Regions from separate parts of the Bermanella marisrubri genome, predicted to be linked through region 2. Evidence: predicted binding sites of a transcription regulator. Region 2 holds the regulator's gene; the other holds the start of a gene.
What was found. Region 2 encodes FliA, which starts transcription of late flagellar genes. Its sites were predicted from a motif close to CTAAAGTTNNNNNNNNNNCNGCCGATA; they were not measured.
Positions count from the first base shown of each region.

Region 1: a site for FliA is predicted at 4,805-4,831, ahead of HF888_RS09835 (DUF5610 domain-containing protein). Genes of this name have one in related genera too.

Region 1 covers NZ_CP051183.1:2,110,148-2,118,994, reverse strand. Annotated here, with positions in the region: gene HF888_RS09860 (XdhC family protein) at 1-312, opposite strand, end outside; gene HF888_RS09855 (xanthine dehydrogenase family protein molybdopterin-binding subunit) at 318-2,540, opposite strand; gene HF888_RS09850 ((2Fe-2S)-binding protein) at 2,537-3,064, opposite strand; gene HF888_RS09845 (asparaginase domain-containing protein) at 3,366-3,854, shown strand; gene HF888_RS09840 (substrate-binding periplasmic protein) at 3,914-4,681, shown strand; gene HF888_RS09835 (DUF5610 domain-containing protein) at 4,888-6,015, shown strand; gene HF888_RS09830 (LysR family transcriptional regulator) at 6,046-6,966, opposite strand; gene HF888_RS09825 (acyl-CoA dehydrogenase family protein) at 7,125-8,354, shown strand; gene HF888_RS09820 (SDR family oxidoreductase) at 8,387-8,847, shown strand, end outside.
Region 2 covers NZ_CP051183.1:2,549,073-2,557,919, forward strand. Annotated here, with positions in the region: gene HF888_RS11825 (flagellar motor protein) at 1-143, opposite strand, end outside; gene HF888_RS11830 (protein-glutamate methylesterase/protein-glutamine glutaminase) at 143-1,291, opposite strand; gene HF888_RS11835 (chemotaxis protein CheA) at 1,335-3,521, opposite strand; gene HF888_RS11840 (protein phosphatase CheZ) at 3,534-4,310, opposite strand; gene cheY (chemotaxis response regulator CheY) at 4,332-4,700, opposite strand; gene HF888_RS11850 (RNA polymerase sigma factor FliA) at 4,923-5,660, opposite strand; gene HF888_RS11855 (MinD/ParA family protein) at 5,672-6,544, opposite strand; gene flhF (flagellar biosynthesis GTPase FlhF) at 6,541-7,986, opposite strand; gene flhA (flagellar biosynthesis protein FlhA) at 8,016-8,847, opposite strand, start outside.

The DNA of each region.
Region 1 (8,847 bases), 440 kb from region 2:
TGGTTCGGCGATTAATTCCAGAGCACCGCCACAAGGCAAGCCAAAGCGGTGTCGCTCTTCTTGAGTTTCGCCGTAGATAAATTGCTGAGGAGATGACACGGGATTGTTAATTAGCTCACGGATGAGATCTTCTTCTACGCAGCCACCGCTAACACTTCCATAAAAGCGCCCATCGTCCGCTACAGCCAGTAATGAGCCCACAGGCCTGGGAGACGTTCCCCAAGTCTTAACAACGCTTACTAAGGTGACACGATTGCCTGAATTCAAGCAATCGTGACAGCCTTTCAACACATCAAGTTGTGATCCCTGCATACAAGTCAACTCAGTTTCAATGGCAGACTACGTAAACGTTTCCCCGTAGCGGCAAAAATGGCGTTACCCACAGCAGCAGCGATAGGCGGGAGACCAGGTTCACCAACACCGCTAGGTGATTCATCGCTGTCGACGATCAGTACTTCGATATCCGGTGTTTCGTTGATACGTAAGATAGGGTAATTGTGGAAGTTACTTTGTTCTACCGCGCCGTCTTTTAAGGTGATTTCGCCATGCAAAGCGGTCGTTAAACCGAAGATAATACCGCTCTCCATTTGATCGCGAACAATGTCAGGATTCACTGCTAATCCACAATCAACGGCACAAGTAACCTTGTGTATTTTGATTTGATTGTTTTCGACAGATACTTCAGCAATTTCTGCGACATAACTCTGAAAAGACGTATGTACTGCAACACCATGATAATGGCCGTTTGCTAAGTTTTTATTCCAGCCTGCTTTTTCAGCGGCTTGCTTCAGTACATTTGCTAAACGGGGATTGTTGTTTAAATGCTTCAGGCGAAACTCAATGGGATCGACTTTTTGCTTGATCGCAATCTCATCCATCATACTTTCTTTAAAGAAGCCAGAATAACTGTGACCAACACTGCGCCAAAAGCCTAGTGGTAGGCCAGGGTCTACTGTTACATGATCGACATTTTTATGCGGTGCATCATAGTCTTCAAATAAACCTTCAACACTGGCAGGGTCAACAGTCCAGCCATCGAAAAGCCCATAGCCAGCTTTGCTTATCCAATCGACCATGCCATTGGGTAAGAAGCCCGGCATCATCGCATCTGCCACTTCATCAATGGTATAAGGCATAATGTTGGGGCCGGAGCGAGTGACATTCCAGCTATCAATCATGCCTTCATTGCTGACACCTATTTTGAAACGAGCCATGGAAGCAGGGCGATAATAATCATGTTGGGTATCATCTTCGCGGCTCCATACTAATTGAACGGGAACGCCTGCTGCTTTGGCGATTGCAACCGCTTCTGCCACATAGTCACTAACGGTTCGACGACCAAAGCCACCGCCGATAAAGCAGCCATGAACAGTCACATCATCTTTGCTCACATCGCCATAAAATGCCGCAATATTTTTTGCTACTTGGGGATTTTGCGTGCTAGTCCAAATCTCTAATTTATCGCCATTGAATTTTGCAGTGCAATTCATGGGTTCCATAGTGGCGTGTGCTAGGTATGGCGCCCAGTAATCGGCTTCAATAACATTGTCGGACTTTTGCAACGCTTCTAGACCATCACCTTCTTCATGAGCATTGTCATAATCACCAAGGTCTAACGCTTCTTTGAAAAGGTTTTGACCATTACCTTTTGCTGTGGAATTGGAGCTAAAAGCCGAAAGGGTTTCTGGTAGGTTCCATTTTATCTCCAGCTTCTGCAACGCTGCTTTCGCTTGGTAATAATGTTCAGCCACCACTGCTACGCCATTATGAATTGCTACCACAGACTTTACGCCTGGCATATCTTTGGCTTTTGATCCATCAAACGATTTAACTGTGCCACCAAATTGCGGACAGCGTTTGAGTGCTGCACGATGCAGCCCGTCAAATTCGATATCTAAGCCAAATTGAGCGGTGCCGGTACTTTTTGCCTTCGCATCTAAGCGCTGATTAAGTTTACCTATATATTTAAAGTTTGATTTTGGTGTCAGCGTCGCGTTCTCTGGAAATTCTAGTTGCGAAGCGACTTCTGCAAAGTCACCGTACGGTAGGTACTTTCCAGCGATGACAACATTACCGTTCTCTGTACTAATATTTTCAATAGGTTCTTGAGTCACTCTCGAAGCTGCTTGGCGAATGACTAAACGCATGTTTGCGGCTAGCTGACGCAATGGTTTGAAATGCACGCGAATAGAATTACTACCCCCTGTTACCTGTAAACCGTATTCAGGGTTATTGTAATCAGGATGATCGCCGACGTTGATGACATTGATTTTCTCTGGCGCGATATCTAACTCTTCAGCCAAAATGGTCGTTAAGCCGGTATAAACTCCTTGTCCCATTTCCGTTCGCGGTAAATAAAAGTTGATCTGATTATCGCGTGTGATTTGTAAGAGTGCATTTGGTTGAATGTCGCCCGTTTGCTCATTTGGAAGAGCAGTTGAGGCACAGCCTGTTAATGGGATACCCGCGATTAAACCACCACTGGCAAGACCTAAGCCTTTCAAGAAGCGACGGCGTGAATCATCTATAACTGGGTTCATGCTTGCACTCCTTGTGAATTACTTTGCGGATCAAAAATACGCACTGCTTGTAACTGACCCTTGCCTTGTTTGAGAGAGCTGGCGGCTTGCTTGATGGCTTTTTTAATATTGGGGTATGTACCACAGCGGCAGATATTCCCGCTCATGGCATTGTTGATATCATCGTCTGAGGGATTCGGGTTTTGTTTTAGTAAGGCCGTTGCACTGATTATTTGACCCGATTGGCAATAGCCGCATTGAGGCACACCGGCTTCGACCCAGGCTTCTTGTAGGATTGATAAAGTTTGTTGATCACCAATGCCTTCGATCGTGACCACATCCTTACCAGCTACAGATGAGATTGGAGTAATGCAGGTTCGCGACGAGTTCCCATCAATGAGCATACTGCAGGCACCGCAAAGGCCCATGCCGCATCCAAACTTGGTACCCTTCATTTTTAAATGGTCACGCACAACCCATAATAGAGGGGTGTCAGGTGCGGCATCCACTTCTATAGATTGCCCGTTTAGAGAGAATGTGATCATGGGTTTCCTCATTCGATATCGATACAGTGCGCACTGCTATAGATGTCTAGAGTAATTATTCTATTAAAGGAACGCAACGCAATATAGTGTTGCTCACTAGGTACAATACTGCGGATGGCCTAAGTTGCAATAAACATCCTTGGTACAAAGTGCATAGCCTTTTATACTGACGGTCTTATTATAGTGTTGCTCACTAGGTACAATACTGCGGATGGCCTAAGTTGCAATAAACATCCTTGGTACAAAGTGCATAGCCTTTTATACTGACGGTCTTATTGCGTTGGACGTTGGACGAAACAAAATGAAAACGATTTTATTGATTACCACAGGTGGCACTTTAGACAAGGTGTACTTTGATGCGCTGAGCGAATATCAAGTTGGTAATGCAGTAGCGCCCGAAATATTACAGCGCATGAATGTGAACTTCTGCTACGAGCATAAAGAAATCTGTCGTAAAGACAGTCTCGAAATAACAGACCAAGATCGTGCACTGATTAAGCAAGCTATTGATGGTTGCGAACATGATCATGTATTGGTCACCCATGGGACAGATACTATGGTGCAAACGGCGCAGTTTCTGGGTGAACAGCCTGAGAAAACCATTGTGTTCACCGGTGCTATGCAGCCTGCGGCGTTTGCCAATACAGATGCCATTTTCAACATTGGTACCGCCATTGGCGCTTTGAATAGTGCCCCGAAAGGGGTCTATGTGGCGATGAGTGGTCAAGTCTTTTTAGCGAGCAAGGTTTACAAAAATTATGAAACCAAGCGTTTCGAAGACAATGAATAATCATCAATCCGATGAAACAACTATACTTCCTTGAGCGTATCAAACTTAGAGGCGGAGTCATGCCGTTCTTCGCATTGTTGATGTGTTTATTGTCTTTTGCTGGTTGGGCTGAGCCTAGCGAGCCACCGCCTGCCAATGAAATAAAATTGGTCAGTCTATATTGGCCCCCATATTCTGGACCAGACTTGGTGCAGCAGGGTGCCAATATCGCTGTAGCGCGTGCTGCTTTTGCGGCTGTTAATGTGGAACTGAAAGTGAGCTTTTTCCCTTGGGCTAGAACACTAGGTCTGGCGAGAAACCTTGAAAGTGATTTCGCAGGCTATGTTCCAGAGTATTTTGCCGATGATAGGGCAGAAGAATTCTACTTTAGCGATCAAATTGGCTCTGGACCATTGGGGTTCGCCAAGCGTAAAGATATGGATTTTTCTTGGTCAAGCCTAGACGATCTAACGCCCCATCGTATTGGCGTTGTGCGCGGGTATGTGAATACGGAAGAATTTGACCAAGCCGTTAGGGATAACGTTTTTAGAGCGGAGCCCGTTGAAGATGATGCTCGAAATCTAGTAAAGCTTGCCTATCGAAGATTAGATGTTGCGGTGATGGATGAAAACGTCATGCGTTACTTGGCACTAACTGAGGCAGAGCTTGCTGATTATCGTGACCAGTTCGAGATGGCGCGGCCATATTTAGAGGTAAAACCCTTGTATGTCTGCTTTAAAAAGACGGAACAAGGACGTCTTTGGCTTGAGTGGTTTAATGAAGGATTAACGCGCATCAATGTAGAAGCGGTGTTTAAGCAATATCTTCTTGCCAATTTGAATGGTTAATTATTGTTAGTACCATCACTCTATTGTTCAACTTAAGCGTTAAGTCGTTAGACTGCTGTAACCTGATAAAAGATTAAATGCTTACATATCTATTTTTAATCGCTAAGCGTTCTATATATCTCAATTAAGTTTGCTATACGCGAGCCGTTAACCTCTATAGCGGCGCCATCGACCGATGGCGCATATGCTCATACAAGGGGTGCCCAATGCTTTCATTTAATTCATCGTTTTTTAACCAGTCCACGCTGTACTCCCAGACCATTAAGCCGCAAGTTCAGCCCAATGCATACGGCCAAGAAAAAACTGAGCAAGACCAGTTTGCTATGCAGCGTTTGGGTGAAAATCTAAAGAAAAACGCCGATGTGGATTTGGCTTCGGATAAAACGGTCAATGAAGCAACCAAACCGTTCGATGTGGATGTAGTGATTGATACTGTAATGAAGCAAATCGGTAAGCGTATAGATGAGGCCAAATCCGCGGGTGCTAGCGACAAAGAACTAGAAAGCATGTTTGAAGCAGCGCGTTCGGGGGTTGAAAAGGGCTTTGGTCAAGCCCGAGAGCAAATAGAAGCGCTCAGCAAAATGAATGAACCATTAGCTGAAAAAATTGATGCGGCGGAGAACGGAATTTACGAAGGTATCGATCAGCTTAAAGAAAACACTTTTGCGTCCCAAAATGTAAAAGATGCGGTAAAAACGGAGCAGAGTTCTTTTGAGTATGGACGTGTATTTCAGCAAGCTCGCAATGACTTCAATTTCGAATTAACAACACAAGAGGGAGATAAGGTAACCATTAAGGCTAATAGTCAATTTGAGTCTTATGCTGCTTTCATGAAGGCACAAAGTGAAAGCGGACAAACCCAAGTGGCGGGGGTATCGCAAAGTATGAACAGTGGTTATTCATTGTCGGTGGAAGGCGATATTAGCGAAGCAGAAATGGCGGCCATTGAGGATTTGATGTCGCAAGTAAACTCATTAAGTGAAGAGTTTTATGGAGGCGATTTAGACAAAGCCTTCGATATGGCAATGGGTCTAACCAGTGATGCTTCGCAAATCGCTGAGTTCAGCTTAAATCTACGTCAACAGCAAACTCAGGCTGTCGAATACGGCAAAGGAGTATCTGGATACAATCAAGAATCCTTGCCTAAAGGTTTATCTGAACCGTTAGCCGATTTCGCGAATAGTGTTCAACAAGCATTTGATAAAGCTAAATTCTTCCAGAACTCTCAGGAATTACTGGCCGAATTGACAGAAAAAATGCAGCCGAAGCCCGAAGAAAGTAAGACGTCTATGTTGGATTTCATGAAGCCATTGATGGATAAACTGGCGGCCTAATACTTTATTAGGACGCCAATTCAATGAGATCTAGCTCGCTTGCAATAGAGGTTGATGGGTTTCTAATACCTGTTGCAGCATATCTCTAAACCAGGCGTTGGCGCCGTCTTCATTCAGGCTTTCATGCCAATATAAATAGACGTCAATACTGCTGGTTTTAAAAGGTAAACTGCTGCGCTGCAAAGTAGGGAAGTGCTGCAATAAAATGCTGGCGTAACGGCTCGGCATGGTAAGTAGCATACCGTTATCACTGGCTACCTGACAGGCTGCATAATAGTGCTGGCATCGCAGAGCTACATTTCTATTCAACCCTTCGGCGCTCAATGCGTAATCGACTAAGCTAGGTCCGCTGGCTCGTGTACTGACTAAAATATGTTTCGCTCGCAAGTACTCTTCTTCCGTAAAACCTTCTGGTAATTGGCTCAACGCCGGGTTATAGATCACTACTAATTCATCATTAAGCAACTTCTTTTTATAGATCTGTTCAGACGTAGGCAGCAAGACGTCTACTACGAAATCTAATTCTCCACTGGCCAATTTCGATTCCATGTCACGACGTTCGATATGCACACTGGCTAATTGAATGTTAGGAGCAATGTTATCTAAACCCTTTAACACAGGAGGAAGCAAGGTGGCCTCCATTACATCCCGCATGGCAACACGATATGTTTTTTCCGCTTCAGCGGGGTTGAAGTGGTGGCTTTGCTGTAACGCTCCATTTAGTTGACGTAGTGCGGCTTGAATGTCGGGAATTAGTTTTTGTGCCAAAGGTGTGGGACGCATTTTATGGCCTTGCCGCACAAATAATGGATCATCAAGGCGTTCTCGTAGGCGTGATAATGCGTGACTGATAGCGGGTTGGGTCAGGTTTAGTCTTTCTGCCGCTCGGGTCAGGCTACCTTCGAGGTATATGGCCTCGAATACAGTGAAAAGATTTAGATCGATTTTCATGACGTCTACCTACCACTCATGGCTCATGCTATTGGCTTACTTTTACTATTAAACCTGTTTATTGGGAAAAATTCAAAACATTCATTAGATTTATAGTTCTAAGCTGATTATGGTAATTGCTAATTAGAGACACTGATCACACATTGTAAAGGTGCTATATGGATTTCAACCCATCAGAGCAGGGGGCCAAAGTCCTCAAACAAGTTACCGACTTCGTCAATAATGAAATCATTCCTATCGAAAAAGAATATTTTCAAGAATTACGAAGCTTAGACAACTCTTGGGTTGTGTTGCCCATCATTGATGAACTAAAAGCCAAAGCCAAGGCTCAAGGTCTATGGAACCTATTTTTGCCAAAAAGCGAATTTGGTGCAGGCATTAGCAATGCTGATTACGCAATGATGGCAGAGCAAATGGGTCGTAGCTTCATCGCCCCTGAAATTTTCAATTGCAATGCTCCAGATACGGGCAACATGGAAGTCTTGGTTCACTATGGAAACAAAGAGCAGCAAGACAAATGGTTAAAGCCACTGCTGGCTGGAGAGATTCGCAGTGCGTTCTGTATGACAGAACCAGGCGTGGCATCCAGTGATGCGACAAATATGGCAGCGACCGCTGTGGTTGAAGGCGACGAAGTCGTAATCAATGGCCGCAAGTGGTGGAGTACAGGTATAGGACATCCAAATTGCGAAGTTCTGATCTTTATGGGTCTTACTGACCCAGATGCCCCTAAGCACGCTCAACACTCAATGGTTCTCATACCCAAAAATACACCAGGGGTGAAAATCGAGCGTATGTTGCCAGTGTTCGGAGAATATGACGAACCTTATGGTCATGGTGAGGTGAGCTTCACTGACGTGCGCGTACCAAAAGAAAACATTATCGCTGGTCCGGGTAAAGGTTTTGAAATCGCACAAGGCCGTTTAGGACCTGGCCGAGTTCATCACTGCATGCGTGCCATCGGTGCTGCAGAACGCACCTTGGAGTTAATGATTAATCGAGGCATTGAGCGAGAGGCTTTTGGTAAGCCAATTATTAATTTAGGTGGTAATCGTGACATTGTTGCAAATGCTCGTATGGCTATTGAGCAGGCGCGTCTTCTCACATTGAAATGTGCTTGGTTGTTAGATACCAAAGGTGTGATTGGCGCATTGAGTGAGGTATCACAGATTAAAGTAGTTGTTCCTAACATGCTTCAAACCATTGCGGATCAAGCTATTCAGATTCATGGTGGTGGTGGTGTTAGTGACGACTATGATGTTGCCAGTATTTTTGCTTATGCCCGTTGTTTACGCTTAGCGGACGGTCCAGATGAAGTGCATCGCGGTATGGTGGCAAAAATCGAATTAAAAAAATACAGCCAAAAGATAAAGCAGTTAGCAAAATAAAATCTGGCTGACACGATCAACAGGGGTTAACAATGAAACGTATTTTAATCACAGGTGGTGCCAGCGGTTTGGGCAAAGCCTTAGCCGAAAAGTATGCTCAGCAAGGTTTTGGTGTCTGCATTGCCGATATTAATCAAGAAGACGGTGAAGCCTTGGCTGCAGCATTAAGTAGCAAATACAGTAATGACTGTTTTTATCATAGGCTAGATGTGACGAGTGAAGACGAATGGCAGATCATTCAGCAAGCGATTGGCGAGCGCTGGCAAGGTCTCGACATTATTGTCAACAATGCGGGTGTTGCCTCTAGTGGTGATATTGATCAACTACCAATGGCAGACTTTCAATGGACGCTGGACGTCAATGTCATGGGTGTAGCGAAGGGGTGTTACACCTTTGTGCCCATGCTAAAGAAAAGTAAAGGACACGTAGTCAATGTTGCATCTATCGCGGGTTTGATTCATATGTCGAGCATGTCTGCGTACAACACTTCAAA
Region 2 (8,847 bases):
AGTACGGCAGCCAACGTACCACCGAAGACAATAATGGCAGCAGGAAGATTTAATAGGCTAGCAAGATGACCACCCTCGACCATGTTGCCAATGACAACAGCAGCTATCCCTAATACTAGGCCACCCAGGCCAAGCCAATCCATTAGCGCACCTCTTTAACCAACGTCGGTCCAATATCCTGTAACGGCAAAATAGCACTTGTAATGTGTGCTTTAGCAACCGCCATAGGCATTCCATAAATGACACTGGTTTCTTCATCTTGCGCCCAAATAGGAGAACCCGTTTGCTGCATAAGCTTGGCACCTTCGCACCCGTCACTGCCCATACCAGTAAGAACAATGCCCAAGCTCTTTCCGGGATAATGCTTAGCGGCAGAAGCCATGGTTAAGTCCGCACAGGGTCGGTAATTGACTCTGTCGTCACCGTCAATCACTCTGACTTTGCTTTTTTCAATGAGCAATTGTTTACCGCCAGGTGCTAAAAGTGCACGACCGGGTTTTAATATGTCGCCATCCTCTGCCAGCTTGATCTCTAGTGCACAGGTTTTGTTGAGGCGTTCGGCAAATGCTTGAGTAAAGGTTGCCGGCATATGCTGTATGAGTACGATGGGTTTTGAAAAACTTGCTGGTATTTGACTGAGTACTTTCTGCAATGCAACTGGACCGCCTGTGCTGGTTGCGATCACAATAAGATCCAATGTTGGCAGACGGGTATCTTGTTTTGTATTCTTCTCAAATCGCGAAGTAGCACTCGCCTTTGGCTGCGACGCGAGAGGTTTATCCAATTTACTTTCTAATTGTCTTGCAGGCCGCGCTGGTTGTGATTCACCTTTACGTTTATCAGAATCCAATTCTGTCTGAATGGGCGTAAAGCGTGCTTTAGGGCTGCGGTTAAATTGCTTTGCAACCGATTGAATTTTATCACTCAGTGTTTCGCGAATTTTGGGACCACCTTTTTGCAGGTCCTCAAAATTTTTCGGAAGGAAATCCACCGCACCCGCATCAAGTGCGTCCAAGGTGACTCGAGCACCATCATAGGTAAGTGAGGAAAACATTAATACCGGTGTGGGCGCCACTTCCATGATTTTACGTAATGCCGTCAATCCATCCATCACTGGCATTTCATAATCCATGGTAATAACGTCGGGTTTCAATGATTGAGCTTTCTCTATGGCTTCTTTGCCGTTATTCGCAAAACCAATTATTTCTACGCTTGCTACTGGTTTTAGAATTTCTGAAATCCGTTTCTGGAAAAACATCGAATCATCAACAACTAGAACTTTGATACCCATTGATGCTCCGTTATCCTTTCATTCCAGCGATTTTTAGTCGATGTTATGCAGCCACTACACCGCTACGTTTTGCGTAATGTTGCAGCATACTAGGTACATCCAGTATCAAGGCAATACGACCATCACCTGTAATTGTCGCACCCGCCATACCTGGCGTTCCTTGCAGCATCTTACCTAAAGGTTTTATTACCACTTCTTCTTGACCGACCAATTGATCAACAACGAAACCAACTCGCTGACTGCCCACATTTATAACTACAACATGGCCTTCAGTTACTTCCACATTATGGCTGTTGGGAATTACCCAGCGTTTCAAATAAAAGAGAGGAATCGCTTTTTCACGGACAACAACGACTTCCTGTCCATCTACCACATTCGTTTTAGTGAGATCTAAGTGGAAGATTTCGCTCACACTCACTAGTGGGAATGAAAACGCTTGATCTTCCAGCATCACCATTAGCGTTGGCATAATGGCTAAAGTTAACGGCACTTTAATAACGATCTTTGATCCTTTACCAAGCTGGGAATCGATATTGATTGTGCCGTTCAGTTGTGTGATTTTCGTTTTCACAACATCCATGCCCACACCGCGGCCAGAGATGTCACTGATTTCGGTTTTGGTTGAAAAGCCAGGCGCAAAAATCAAATTATACGATTCAGAGTCGCTTAGACGATCAGCTGCATCTTGATCCATCACACCTTTTTCGACGGCTATTGACTGCAATTTTTTAGGATCCATGCCTTTACCATCATCTTGAATAGACAATAGTATGTGATCACCCTCTTGTTCAGCACTTAATATGACTGTGCCATTGCGTGACTTGCCCGAGGCCTCGCGTTCATCAGGCATTTCTACACCGTGATCCACCGCATTACGTACTAAATGCACTAATGGGTCAGCCAAGGCTTCAACCAAGTTTTTATCTAAATCTGTTTCTTCACCACGTAATTCTAATGTAACTTCTTTTTTCAAGTTACGCGCCAAATCACGAACCACTCGAGGGAAACGCCCAAATACTTTCTTGATGGGTTGCATCCGTGTTTTCATCACAGATGTTTGCAAGTCACCTGTCACCACGTCTAAATTTGACACCGCTTTTGACATGGCTTCATCGTTACTATTTAGACCTAAACGCACAAGACGATTACGAACTAAAACAAGTTCACCAACCATGTTCATGATTTCATCGAGTCGTTTCGTATCAACCCGTACAGTTGCCTCGGCCGACGGCGACTCTTGTTTCTTCTCTGGTTTTTTCGCTGCTGGACGCTCAGCTTTTGCAACAGGAGCCGGCGCTTCCTGTTTTGGAGCTTCAGCTTTAGCGGGCTCTGCATCTGGCTTCTGAGCTTGCGGCTCTGGCTCAGATGTTACTTGAGACTCAGCACCCGTTTCGCTTGGGCCTTTGCCTTTTCCGTGTAATTTATCCAGCAGTTCTTCAAATTCTGATTCTGTAATTTCTTCATTGCCATCTGCAGCAGGAGCTGCAGGTGCCGCAGTTTCTGCTTGTTCACTGCTACTGCCAACGTCATCCGTTTTGCTAGGCCCATTACCTGAACCATGCAGTTGATCAAGCAATGCTTCAAATTCGTCTTCGGTTATTTCGTCTTCATCTGAGGCGGCCGGAGTGCTGCCAACATCGAACAAGTCATCATCGCTACTGGTCGTTTTGTCATCTTTGGCAGGAGCGGCATCATTGCCATCTAAGGCATCCAATAAACCTTCGAATTCATCATCAGTAATATCACCAGAATCACCACTCGAAGTTGCTTCATTTGACGTATCTGGAGCACTGGTAGGAGGTGTAGGGGCTGCTTCTGCTTTAGGCGCCGGAGCTGCTCCCGCAGGTTGCGAAAAGATTTTCAGATCATCAATTAAGCTTTGGTCTGCTGGCTCAGGCATTTCTCCGCCACGAACCGTCTCGAACATATCATTGACACTATCAAGCGCACTTAAAACCACGTCCATCAAGTCTGCATCAACTTGACGTTGGCCATTTCGGAGTATGTCAAACACGTTCTCTGCAACGTGACATAAATCCACCAGCGGGTTAATTTGTAAGAAACCCGCGCCACCTTTTACCGTATGAAAACCACGAAAAATAGAGTTCAATAAGTCTTGGTCATCTGGTCGATTTTCTAAGTCTACCAATTGCTCGGAAAGCAGCTCTAGAATTTCCCCTGCTTCTACAAGGAAGTCCTGGAGGATTTCTTCATCAGCGTCCAAACTCATCCCTTTGCTCCTTTAGAAACCTAGACTCGACAGTAAATCGTCAACATCGTCTTGGCTGGCTGCTACATCTTCTTTCTCATCCGCATTAATTTGAGGACCCACACCTTTATCTGGATTTTGTTCCTCTTCTTCCTGCGCTTCTAGTTCACCATGCTCAATACCTGTCATGCGATCAACATGTCCGGCCATGGCAACCAAATTCACTAAACGGGCTTCTACATCCGTGACCATCGTCGTAATACGTTGGATCACTTGCCCTGTTAAATCTTGAAAATCTTGTGCCAGCAAAATCTCATTCAGATTTGTGTTCAGTTTTTGAGTATTTTTACTGGTGCCTTGCAGAAAAGCATCAAGGCGCTTTGCTAATTCTCTAAACTCCGCGGGTGACATTTCTTTCTTTAAAAATCGTTGCCATTCCTGGTGAAGCTCATTAGATTCCTGTGCAATACCGTCAGATATAGGGAGGCTTTCCTCTACCTTATCCATAGTTTTATTGGCCGCCTTGTCCGTCATTTCTACAACGTATGCTAAACCTTCATTTGCTTCATCAATATCGCTAGCTGCGCCCTGATGCGCATCAAGTTTGAAATTTTTGATGGACTCGTGAAGAGCCCGAGTCAATCGGCCTATTTCTTGGTACAGACTTTCATCTCGTACCTTTTGTAAATCCTGAATCACCGAAACCGCACCGCCTAAATCATTTTTCTCTAGACGTTCAAATAATTCCTGTGCTTTTTCAGAAAAACGCTGTTCGAACTCGCTGCCTGATTCTAAATCCAAAGCCGCCATCTACTTGCCCTATGTAACCGCTTACAAGCGCTCAAAGATTTTTTCAATCTTTTCTTTTAGTACCGCTGCCGTAAATGGTTTTACTACATATCCATTCACACCGGCTTGCGCTGCTGCCACTATCTGGTCTCGCTTGGCTTCTGCCGTTACCATCAGAACGGGAAGGTCCTTCAGGCGCTCGTCTTCACGAACATGCTTTAGCAGTTCAATTCCTGTCATACCCGGCATATTCCAATCCGTGACCAAGAAATCGAAGTCACCGCTTTTCAGCATGGGCAACGCAGTGTTGCCATCATCTGCTTCTTGGGTATTTGTGAAACCCAAATCCCTTAACAGGTTTTTAATGATTCGTCTCATTGTCGAAAAATCGTCCACAACAAGAATTTTCATATTTTTATCCAAAGCTACCTCCCAGCGCCCTGGCCAATGACTTTATTGCCTATTTTTAGTCTAGACACACTTACCAAGTTATCCAGCAAGCATGTCAGCAAAATAAAGTTGTCGGCAGGTTCGGTCCTGTGAATGACTAATAATTAATCCTAATAAAACCTAAATTAAGCATAGCTATTAATTTATAGGTTGCAGAAATATTTACTGAGCTTTTAGGGCAAACTATTGCCCTTCGGCCCATTCCTGTAGACGTGCGCGCAAACGATGAGCCGCCTGCGAGTGTATTTGACTGACGCGAGACTCACTCACTTCTAATACCGCACCGATTTCTTTTAAGTTGAGTTCTTCGTCGTAATAGAGAGCGAGGACGAGTTGCTCTCGTTCAGGTAGTTGACTGATTGCCTTGGCAAGCTGCTGTTGGAAATGTTCGCTTTGTAGGTCCTGGAGCGGGCTCTCGTCATCATGACCCATGAAGTCGGACTCCTGCTCACCTCGCTGCTCTAACAAATCCTCAAAACTGAACAAACGCGATCCGGCCCCATCTTGTAAATGTTGATGGTATTCTTCCAATTCCATACCTAGGGCTTTTGCTACCTCTTGATCTTGAGCATCGCGACCAGTTTGAGATTCTACGTAGCGGATAGCTTCGCTGATGCGACGGCTATTGCGATGCACACTGCGTGGTGCCCAGTCGCCTTTACGAATCTCGTCGAGCATGGAACCGCGTATTCGGATACCCGCATAGGTTTCGAAGCTAGCACCTTTACTAGGTTCGTACTTCTGTGCTGCCTCGATTAATCCAATCATGCCTGACTGAATAAGGTCGTCTACCTGCACTGAGTCAGGCAATCGGCCTTTCAAATGGTGAGCAATACGTTTTACCAAGGATGCGTATTCTTCGACCAGCGTATTGAAATTTTGTTTTTCATCACCGAGATACATGGCTGCACCACTGTTCATGGTTATACGTCCTACCCACGTACTGTCGACAATACCAAGTTTTCAACAAAAAACTCCAAGTTACCTCTGGGGGTTGTTGGCAAGGGCCAGCTATCTACTTTTTTTGCTAATGCTTTGAAGGCCAAGGCTGCTTTAGCACGAGGATAGGCCTCAATCACTGGTCGCTGGCGCTGTACCGCGCGCTTAACAGCATCGTCTTGCGGCACACACCCCACATACTGTAATGCCACATCCAAAAAGCGATCTGTTACTTTAGTAAGCTTAGCAAATAAGTTATGACCGTCTTGGCTAGTTTTGACCATATTGGCTAGAATACGAAAACGAAAAACACCGTGATCGCGATTAAGAAGCTTTATCAGTGCGTAGGCGTCCGTAATACTGGTGGGTTCATCGGTTACGACCACCAAGACTTCTTGGCTGGCTTTCACAAATGACACCACACTGTCACCAATACCGGCTGCAGTATCCACAATCAGTACATCCAGTTGATCACTAATCGAATCAAATGCACGAATCAATCCAGCATGTTCCCTTGGTTCTAGTGTTGTCATAGCCTGTGTGCCTGAAGCAGCGGGAATAATACGTATACCACCTGGGCCATTGACCATGACATCACGGAGACTGGCTTCCCCAGAAATAACGTTGCTGATATTTTCTTTAGTGGTCAGCCCCAATAACACGTCAATATTAGCGAGTCCCAAATCCGCATCCAAAACCACAACTCTTCGCCCCATCTCTGCAAGAGCGATTGCCAAGTTGACTGACACGTTACTTTTACCAACGCCTCCCTTACCGCCGGTCACCGCGATTACTTGAACTGGATGCATGGATTGGTTATCTCCTTTGTTCTGTCGGTAAGCATCTAGGCTATACAACTCGCTCATGACCACACTCCCTGAGCTTCTGCCTCATCCTGCGACGCTTGTTCTTGCTTCGCCATTACAACGGCGCGCTTAACTAATGCCTTGGCACTGGCCACATGAAAATCGTCTGGTATGCGCTGGCCGTCGGTCGCATAAGACAAATCTAAACCACTCTCTAATAATGCACTTAGCGCATCACCTAAACTGCTGGCCTCATCTAGCTTGGTCAGAACACAGCCGCCTATTCCGGCTGCTTTATAATTATGATAGACCTTACGTAAGACTCTGCTGGTACTAGTGGCGGGTAATGTTAATAAGGTATGAACACGGCCTCGCAAAGAAGCCAGCTGTTCTAATTGATAGTTCAGCATTGGGTGCTGTGGCGTCAAACCAGCGGTATCAATGAGCACAAGATCACAGTCACTCAGCTCATCAAGGCACTTGCTCAAGGTATGCTCCTGATCTGCCACCTGCACTGGAACACCTAATATTTGTCCCAACGTTTTAAGCTGATCATGGGCCGCTAAACGATAATTATCCATGGTCACGAGGCCAATGCTGGCGTTTTCGTGTTCCAATGTAAAACGCACCGCCATTTTCGCGATGGTCGTGGTTTTACCGGCACCGGTTGGCCCAACCATGGCATAAACACCGCCGCGTTTCAGTCGATCACTGGGGCTAATATTCATATGCTGAACTAAGTCTTGCAGGATTAATTGCCAAGCGCCTTTTTCATCTGCGTGACTGACAACGTCATGCACCAATTGGTAAATCACCCAATCATCAAACCCCATGTTTTCCAATCGTTGCCAGAACTTTGCTTGCAGTGCATTGGCTGGTGCGTATTTTTTCCAAACAAAATTGGCTGGTTGCTGTAGTGCTTTTTGTCCATCTCCGCACAACATTTCTTTCAAGTCATGTAGCTCATTGCGCATATCATCAAGCATGGCGAGGCGTTCTTGCTTTTGCTGTGCCTTAGGCTCACGTTGCAGAGGCTGCACAGGATCTAATTGGCTATCTCGACGCGTTTTCATTTCGTCCAGTGCCATACGCAATGCTTCTTTATCTTGGCTGGCACTAATAGTTTTTGCACTTCCGCCATCACGCTGGCGCTTCATGGTTTCCAACTGTTCTTGAAGTTGCAGCTGTTCATTAACCTGTTTTCGTTCATCATCCGATAGGAACGGCCATGGTTCTTTTTCTTTACGACGCTCTTGCGTATTTTTATCGCGAGAAAAAGTAGGTGAAGGTAAATGGCTGTCATCCACTTCGCCGTCTTCAGTAAATGCCATTGGCGGAGCAGAGGTTTTCGCACTAGAAGGTTCGTAGTTCTGCGCCACGATAATCTCGACACCGCCTTTCACTCTATGATTAGACAGAATGACGGCATCCGGGCCCATTTCATCGCGCACGGTTTTCAGCGCTTTTTGCATACTGCTGGCGGTAAAACGACGAACTCTCATACTCGGTATCTCACATCGTTCGGTTCACACTATGCCCCGATGGTGGCGGCAATGGTTATTTGTTTGTTATCAGGTATTTCCTGATACGAAATGACATGTAGGCTATCGGTAACATTACGAGCAAAATTCGATAGCACAGGACGCAAGGTAGCGTTTACTAGCAACACAGCAGGATTACCTGCCATTTCTTGATTGCGAGCAGCTTCCACCATAGATTGCTGTAACTTTTCGGCCATTGATGGTTCAAGAATCATCTGATCGCTCTGCCCTGTTTGTTGTCGGTTCTGCTGATAGGTTTTGAGCAATAACTGTTCCAATGATGGATCTAGGGTAATAACGGAGAGATCTTGCGCGTTACCATAGATACTATGCACGATGAGACGCTTTAAGACTCTTCGAACCTCGACTGTTAATGCGGCAGTATCTTGACTATCGACCTGAGTGTTCGCCAAAGCTTCGGCAATACTGCGCATGTCGCGCACTGGCACGCCTTCCTGTAACAAGTTTTGCAAGATCGTTAATAGCTGACTCAAATTAAGCGTGTTGGGCACTAATTCTTCGGCGAGTTTCGGTGACACACTAGCAAGTCGATCCAGCATTTTTTGTACTTCTTCGTGACCGATTAGCTCTGCACTATGGCTTTGTAGTATTTGATTTAAATGAGTGGCCACCACTGTACTGGCGTCCACTACGGTATAGCCAAGCGTTTGCGCTTGATCTTTTTTACCGCTTTCAATCCACACAGCTTCTAGGCCAAAGGCTGGATCAATGGTTTCAATACCTTCTACGTTACCAAACACCTGACCCGGATTAATGGCCATATCGCGATCGGGTTCAATCTCGGCCTCGGCAACGGCCACG